2 regions of the Pokkaliibacter sp. MBI-7 genome follow, and region 1 is predicted to be linked to the other one. Evidence: predicted binding sites of a transcription regulator. Region 1 holds the regulator's gene; the other holds the start of a gene.
The links. The regulator sigma-54, encoded in region 1, starts transcription at its own class of promoters, with help from an activator protein. The targets are predictions, from matches to a motif close to TGGCACNNNNNTTGCTNT.

Region 2: a site for sigma-54 is predicted at 1,289-1,306, ahead of QCD60_RS10365 (circularly permuted type 2 ATP-grasp protein). Genes of this name have one in related genera too.

The regions. Positions count from the first base shown of each region.
Region 1 covers NZ_JARVTG010000001.1:837,401-841,613, forward strand. The annotation lists gene lptA (lipopolysaccharide transport periplasmic protein LptA) at 1-111, shown strand, start outside; gene lptB (LPS export ABC transporter ATP-binding protein) at 108-833, shown strand; gene QCD60_RS03740 (RNA polymerase factor sigma-54) at 911-2,383, shown strand; gene raiA (ribosome-associated translation inhibitor RaiA) at 2,487-2,795, shown strand; gene ptsN (PTS IIA-like nitrogen regulatory protein PtsN) at 2,805-3,269, shown strand; gene rapZ (RNase adapter RapZ) at 3,266-4,120, shown strand; gene QCD60_RS03760 (HPr family phosphocarrier protein) at 4,135-4,213, shown strand, end outside.
Region 2 covers NZ_JARVTG010000001.1:2,314,454-2,318,666, forward strand. The annotation lists gene QCD60_RS10355 (hypothetical protein) at 1-727, shown strand, start outside; gene ppnP (pyrimidine/purine nucleoside phosphorylase) at 718-999, opposite strand; gene QCD60_RS10365 (circularly permuted type 2 ATP-grasp protein) at 1,523-2,977, shown strand; gene QCD60_RS10370 (alpha-E domain-containing protein) at 2,982-3,914, shown strand; gene QCD60_RS10375 (circularly permuted type 2 ATP-grasp protein) at 3,968-4,213, shown strand, end outside.

The DNA.
Region 1 (4,213 bases):
CGTATCACTTACGACATTACCAAACGCACGGTAAATGCATTCAGTGCTCAGGGCAGCAGTGGCAAGCGTGTTGAGATGATCCTGCAACCAAAGAAAAAAGCGACCCCATGAGCACATTACATGCACAACACCTGGCCAAAGCCTACAAGAAACGTCAGGTGGTCAAGGATGTATCCGTGAAGGTCAGTCGCGGCGAAATTGTTGGGTTACTTGGCCCAAATGGCGCGGGCAAAACCACCTGTTTTTATATGATTGTTGGCCTCGTTGCTTCAGACAAAGGCCGTATCCTGCTGGATGAGCAGGATCTCACCACTCTTCCTGTTCACGGCCGTGCACGAGCGGGAATTGGCTATCTACCGCAAGAAGCATCGATTTTCCGCAAGCTCAGCGTGAAGGACAACATCCTGGCGATCCTCGAAACCCGAGCAGAGCTGAGCAAGGCAAGTCGTCTGGAGCTTATGGAATCCTTGCTAAAAGAGTTCCACATTACGCACATTCGCGATAGTCTGGGCATGAGTTTGTCTGGCGGCGAGCGACGTCGGGTGGAAATTGCCAGGGCATTAGCCATGGAACCTGACTTCATTTTGCTGGATGAACCTTTTGCAGGTGTTGACCCGATATCCGTCAGTGACATTCAACAGATCATTCGTCATTTGAAGTCACGGGGCATTGGAGTGCTGATCACCGACCATAACGTCAGGGAAACCCTGTCGATTTGTGATCATGCCTATATTGTTAGCGATGGGACCATTCTCGCAGAGGGAGATGCCGATGCTATTCTTCAACATGAACAAGTACGGCAGGTCTATCTGGGCGAAAACTTCCGCTTTTGAGCAGCCCGGCATGGCGGCAATAACACGCCATTTTCAAGCCTGATCCGATGAGTCAAGAAGTATCTTCGTAGCCAAATATGAAACCCTCATTACAGCTGAAAATCGGTCAGCAGCTGACCATGACCCCGCAGTTGCAACAGGCTATTCGTCTGCTGCAGCTTTCCACTCTCGACCTGCAGCAAGAAATCCAGGATGCGCTGGACGGTAATCCGCTGCTTGAGGTCGAAGAAGAATTCGAACCTGCTGTTGCTGAAGAGCGTTACGAAACGGCTCTGAAAAACGAAAGTGCCAGCAGCAATAATGACAGCGAGCAGGAGACTGACAGCCAGTGGTCAGAAGATATTCCTGAAGAGCTGGCTGTCGATAGCAACTGGGAAGACACCTACTCCACACTGCCCAGTTCTTCATACGATAGCGAAGATGGTTACGACTTTGAATCACGAGCCACTGCAGGTGAAAGCCTGCAGGCTCATCTAGAATGGCAGCTCAATCTGACCCCGATGAGCGAACGTGATCAGTTGATTGCTTATACCCTGATCGACAGCATCAACACCGAAGGCTATCTGACCAGCTCTTTGGAAGAGTTGATGGAAAGCCTCAACGAAAACGATGACGAAGACCCTGTAGAAGAAGATGAGCTACTGATGGTTTTACACCATCTGCAGCAATTTGATCCTCCCGGGGTTGCTGCTCGCGACCTAGCTGAATGTCTGACTATCCAGTTGCGACAGCTACCTGTCGAGACACAGTGGCGACAACAGGCTCTGGACATCATTGCGCAGCACCTGAATCTGCTTGGCACCCGAGACTATGCAACCCTGATGCGTCGCACCCGTCTGAGCGAAGAAGAGCTGGCCGCCGTCATTCATTTGATACAGACCCTTAATCCTCGCCCTGGCGCCAGCATTACCTCTGGCGATTCGGAATATGTGATCCCCGATGTGGTTGTCAGCAAGAAAGAAGGTCAATGGCTCATTGAACTGAATCAGGATGCCATGCCCAGGTTGCGTATCAACAATAGCTACGCCAGTCTGATCAAGCGCGCAGACTCAAGTAGCGACAACACCTATCTGAAGAATCAGCTGCAAGAAGCACGCTGGTTTATCAAAAGCCTGCAAAGTCGCAACGACACCCTGCTCAAAGTAGCCACCAAGATTGTTGAATTTCAACTCGACTTCTTTGAAGAGGGCGAAGAAGCAATGCGCCCGATGGTCCTGGCAGACATTGCTCAGGCAGTGGAGATGCACGAGTCCACTATTTCTCGTGTCACAACCCAGAAGTTCATGCACACTCCACGTGGGGTGTTTGAACTGAAGTACTTCTTCTCCAGCCACGTCGGTACATCCGACGGTGGGGAAGCCTCCTCGACAGCAATTCGCGCCATAATCAAAAAGCTGATTGCCGAGGAGCCTCCGAAAAAGCCATTGAGTGATGCCAAGCTGGCTACCCTTCTGGAAGATCAGGGTATCAATGTGGCTCGTCGTACTGTGGCTAAATATCGCGAAGCTATGGGTATTGCCCCATCGAATGAGCGTAAACGTTTGGTTTAAAAGCTAAATTTTTTGACGCAAAAAAAATTTGACGAAGCCTGCAAGCATACGGCTATATTGAGATGCAACCAGCAAACATTCACCGGCAACTCAGGAGAGTGCTATGCAAATAAATATCACAGGCCATCAGCTGGAACTCACCCCTGCTCTCACTGATTACGTTCACAGCAAGCTACAAAAGCTGGAACGTCACTTTGACAACATCACCAACGTTCAAGTCACTCTAAGCGTGGAAAAAACCCGCCAGATCGCCGAAGCCAATGTTCATCTGGCAGGTGGCGAGCTGTTTGCCACCCATGAAAATGGTGATATGTATGCTGCAATTGACGGCCTGGTAGACAAACTGGATCGCCAGCTACTGAAGCATAAAGAAAAGCAAAAAGAACGCAGTCACGGCGTTACGGTACGTTAATCCTCACCTATGCAACTAAACCAACTTTTAACCCAGGCATGCACCATTGAAGGTGCAGCCTGGAGTAGCAAGAAGCGCGTACTGGAACAGGCCAGTGAACTACTGGCCAGCCAGTTCGACCATCTGGATGTTGACGCTATCTACAACGGCCTTCTGAGTAGAGAGCGACTAGGCAGTACAGGCCTGGGTGGCGGGATTGCGATCCCTCACTGCCGCTTACAGGACTGCGACAAGGTCACTGGCGCATTGATACATCTCAAAGACCCTGTCGACTTCGATGCTCGTGATAATCAGCCTGTCGATCTGATTTTCGTCCTGCTTGCTCCCGAAGAAGCTCATGACTCTCATCTGCAGGCATTAGCACGCGTTGCCGGGTTGTTGCAGGATGAAAGCAACCTGCAGCGCCTACGCCGAGCTGGCAGTGCAGAGGCCTTATATCAGACAGCACTGGATATAGCTGCTCAGACATCATGAAACTTTTTATCATCAGTGGTCGGTCAGGATCAGGAAAAAGTACAGCACTCAACGCGCTGGAGGATCTTGGCTACTACTGCATTGATAACCTGCCCGTCGACCTGCTGAAAGCACTGGTCGAGCAGGCTCAGAAGTCTCCCAGCCCTGAGCGTCAGAATATGGCTGTCAGCATTGACGCTCGCAACCTTCCCGGTGGTCTGGGCGATCTTCCAGTGCTATTGCAAGACATCCGCAACATGGGTGTCCACTGTGAAGTGATTTATCTGGATGCTGATGAAAGCATCCTCCTTCAGCGCTTCAGCGCCACCCGCCGTCGTCATCCGCTGACCAATGGACGCATCAGCCTCCAGGAAGCCATTCAGGAAGAGCGAAGACTGCTTCGCCCTATTTCCAACTGTGCCGATCTGACTATCGACACGACTCATATGACGCTGTACGACTTGCGCGATACGATCAAAGTGCGCGTTGCAGGCCGTGCACAGGAGCTGGCGGTATTATTTCTGTCGTTCGGATTTAAGCATGGCCTGCCACTGGATGCAGACCTGGTGTTTGATGTCCGCTGCCTGCCCAACCCACATTGGATTCCATCACTGCGTGGCTTCACAGGGCGTGAGCAACCTGTCATCGACTACCTGCAAAATGAGGCAGATGTGGGCAAGATGCTTGATGACCTGCGTAACTTGTTAGAAACTTGGCTACCATATTATGAACGCAACAATCGTGCCTATATGACGGTAGCCATAGGTTGTACAGGTGGCCAGCATCGCTCGGTTTATATGGTCGAGCAATTAGCCGCTTACTTCACTGCAACTCGGCATCACATCCAGACTCGGCACAGAGAGCTCGATTAACTTCAGGATGCGGCATGCGCGAAGAGAAAATTACGCTTATTAACAAATTGGGCTTGCATGCCAGAGCAACAGCTAAGCTGATCGGTGTGACCA
Region 2 (4,213 bases), 1.5 Mb from region 1:
ATTAAATAAAGTACTATTTACCTTTAGTGCAATATTTTTTCTTTTAATAATTCCGGCGTGGGGAACTGGAAAAATAGATACAAAAATAGCGGCGACATATACGACTTTTATAGCAGCATTATTTCTCGGAAGGATACTGCCTGCAATATTTAATGGCTCTTTTTATGAAATCAATCGCTTCACTGGCATGATCACAATTTGGAAAGAAATGAGAGAATCGCAAAAGATGATCATTCCATTTGGAGAAATGAAATGCGTTATAAGACCTCACGCAATAAAGAAAGACAGTTTTGAGATCATCTTACTTTCAAAAAAAACCGGAGCAGACCAACTTGACCTCGCACCATTAAATGGTAAAAACCCAACAAAACTAGCAGAGGCTGAGCGGTTGTGGGAATTCGTACAGCAATTCATGGATGTTAGCCAGCCACTACCCGATTTACCCATACTCGAAGCCTTCCGCCACCTCGACCCCACCACTGCCGCTCATGACCGTCAAACTGAGCGCCCCCACGCCGCTGGCGCGACCTCAGCGAAGAAGAGTTCAAGGCCACAGCAGAAGCCATCAATGCCAAACAACAGCAACGATTCATTAAGGCATCACAACCACACAAAAACCGGGTGGCGTAAAAACCACAAAGCCAGCATCACGCTGGCTTGGTGGTTTCTATATATTCAATTACCGCTGTATTACTACGGCAGCAACGCGGTGCCCGATTACAGGTAGCGGCACAGGTAGGCGGTGTTTTCTGCCACCTGCAGATTGAACTTGCTGTTGCCGGGAACAAAGAAGGCTTCGCCTGCTTCGAAGGTGACCCACTCTTCCTCACCAGGCAGCTGCACGGTCAGCGCACCGCTGACGACAGTCATTTCTTCCGGCGCTTCGGTACCAAAGGTGTACTCACCGGCAGCCATTACACCCACGGTGGCGCGTCCGTCTGCAGTCTGGAAGCCGATGGATTGCACTTTACCGTCAAAATATTCATTCACATTAAACATAATGGACCTGTCGTTTAGTCACACGGTGGAGTAAGGCTGACCATAGTAGAGCCCCGGCCGGAGGCTGTCATCCGCCGCTCCGTGACTTTTTGTCTGGTCCATTAGGCTGACAAGGAAGGTTTTTTGCGATTTGTTGCAGCCTTGGCTTGTTATCCGCCTGAAGGCGGGTATAGGATCAGAAACGGGTGTTTTTGCTCACAATGTGATCACCCTTTCCCTTCCATTCACTCACGGAGGACTTCTTAGCCGGCTTGACTGACTCCATGCCAAAGCCCATACCGGACAAATATGGCATCCGCTTTGCTAAAGCAGTGAGTGAAGGTCAGATCTCTGATCTGACAGGCCTGTCGCGCTGACAGCCTTCACCGATGTGGCGTGGTTCTGGCGCCCAGACACAGGCGAAGTACAACCTCTGATGCCCGGCCCAGCACTGCGCAATGTGCCCGAAACAAATAACAGGTTCGGAAAAGTGTAGTTACGGCAGTTTGTAATTACGGAAATGTTGAATAGGGAGTGTGCATCCATGTCAGAAGTCTTTGCACTAAGTCCGTACCAGCCATACCCGGATTGTTTTGATGAGCTGGTCGATTCTGATGGTAACGCTCGCCCCCAGGCTTTACCCATCGCGCGTTTTATCTCTCAGAAGGGCGAAGAAGAACTGGTCCGTCGCCAGCAGCAGCTGGACGCCACCATCCAGTCCATGGGGGTGTCGTTTACGGTTTATTCCGACAGCCAGAATATTGATCGCTCCTGGCCACTTGATGTCGTCCCACGCACCATCTCCAGCACGGAATGGAAGCGCACCAGCGACGGTCTCAAGCAGCGCCTGCAAGCCCTCAATCTGTTTATCAACGATCTCTACAACGACCAGCGCATCCTCAAGGACAAGATTGTCCCCGCCGAGCTGATTCTTCACTCCAAGAACTTCCTTGCTCCATGTCAGGGCATGACCCCCGCGCACGGCGCATGGGCGCACATCTGCGGCACCGATCTGGTGCGTGATCAGGATGGCCAGTTCTATGTATTGGAGGACAACCTGCGGGTGCCGTCCGGCGTGTCCTACATGCTGGAAAACCGCACCGTAATGAAGCGTGTTTTCCCTGAGCTGTTTGCCGAATCGACGATCTATCCGGTCGACGACTATCCCCACCAGCTGTGGAAAACACTGGCGTCGCTGTCGCCCCGACAGGACATCACGCCTGTAGTGGTGGTGCTGACCCCCGGCATCTATAACTCGGCCTACTTTGAGCACAGTTATCTGGCCCAGCAGATGGGCTGCTATCTGGCGGAAAACTCTGACCTGTACGTCGACAATGACAAGGTCTATCTGCGCACCCTGCGCGGCCCGCGTCAGGTGGATGTCATCTACCGGCGTGTGGATGATATTTTTATCGACCCTGAAGTCTTCCGTAAGGATTCGGTACTGGGCATCAAAGGTCTGGTGCGCGCCTGGAAGGCAGGCAATGTTGCCATCGCCAACGCACCCGGCTCCGGCGTAGCTGACGACAAGGTTGTCTACGCTTTCGTACCCAAGATCATTGAGTACTACCTCAGTGAAAAACCACTGATCGACAACGTCCCCACCTATCTGTGCATGGACGACAAAGAGCGTGAATACGTGCTGGCCAACCTCGATAAGCTGGTGGTCAAACCCGCCAACGAGTCCGGTGGCTACGGTATTCTCATCGGCCCACGCGCCACCGACGAAGAACGCGCCAAGTGCGCCGAAGCCGTCAAGGCCAATCCACGTAACTTTATTGCTCAGCCCACCCTCAACCTGTCCACCGCCCCGACGCTCTGTGATGGCGTGCTGGAACCCCGTCATCTGGATTTGCGGCCCTTTATCCTGCAGGGCGCAGAGCTCTACTGCACCACCGGCGGCCTGAGCCGGGTGGCGCTGCGACGCGGCTCACTGGTGGTCAACTCCTCGCAGGGAGGGGGCAGTAAGGATACCTGGATAATTAACGACGAGGGCTGAAACCATGCTGGCACGTGTGGCTGAAAATGTTTACTGGATGGGTCGTTATCTGGAGCGTATCGACGATACCGCGCGCCTGATCAACGCCACCACTCATATGTTGATCGATTCACACAAGGACACCCGCTTCAGCTGGCCGGTGCTGATCAACGTTCTGGGCGAAGACAATCGCCGTTTTATCAGCGAAGGGGGTTCCAGCGAGCGTACGGTAATGCATTACCTGATTGCCGCGGAAGACAGCCCGGCGTCCATCCGCTTCTCCTGCACTCAGGTGCGTGCCAACGCCCGCTGCGTGAGGGAAGTTATCCCCCGTGATATCTGGGAAGAGGTGAATTCACTTAACCAGTTCATGCAGGCGGAATGCACCCAGGCTTCCAGCCGTCGCAAACGCTATAACCTGATGGTCGAAGTGGTGCGCCGCTGCCAGATGGTGATCGGCGTCATGGACGGCACCATGCTGCGCGACGACGCTTACCGGCTGTTCAATATCGGTCGTCATCTGGAACGGGCGGATATGACCACCCGTATCATGGATGTGCTGATTCTGCAGCAACTGACACCCGCCATGGGTCATCAGGGGCGGCGTGAAATTCAGTGGAATGCGGTGCTGAATGCGCTGGGTGGGGTGGAGTCCTACCAGCGGTATTACGCCCGCGAGGAAGGCGATTCCGACGTGATCGATTTCCTGCTGACCTACAAGGCCTTCCCCCGCTCCATCATGTACTGCCTCGACAAGATGCAGAATGAAGCCAAACTTCTACCCCGTGCTGACAGCCTGCTGCAGACTATTGAAAAGCTACGCAAAGAGTTAGACTCTGAGCCCCTGACGCAACTGTCGACCCACGACCTGCACTCCCTGATCGATGATCTGCAGGCCGGGCTGATCGACATTCACACAGCTCTGATTTCTGACTCCCTGCATACCCCGACGCGCTGACCCTGACAGGTCAGCTGGGTGTGCTGTTCATACGGATTAGGTAAGGCTCATTCATGATCCAGCAAGACGCGCCTTTGTCATTGGCTAATTTGACACAGGCATACCGACGCCGCGCCAAGGGCATGGATGAGTGGTTACCGCACGCCGAGGATGACAGCTGGTCTGACGTGCTGGGCTGGTTCACCGATCAGGGCAGCGACACCCTCGCTGGCCTGACCGCTGACCTTCAGCACCAGCTGCGCGAACACGGCGCCACCTTTGATCCGCAACGCCAGCAAAGCCGCACTGTTGACCTGCTG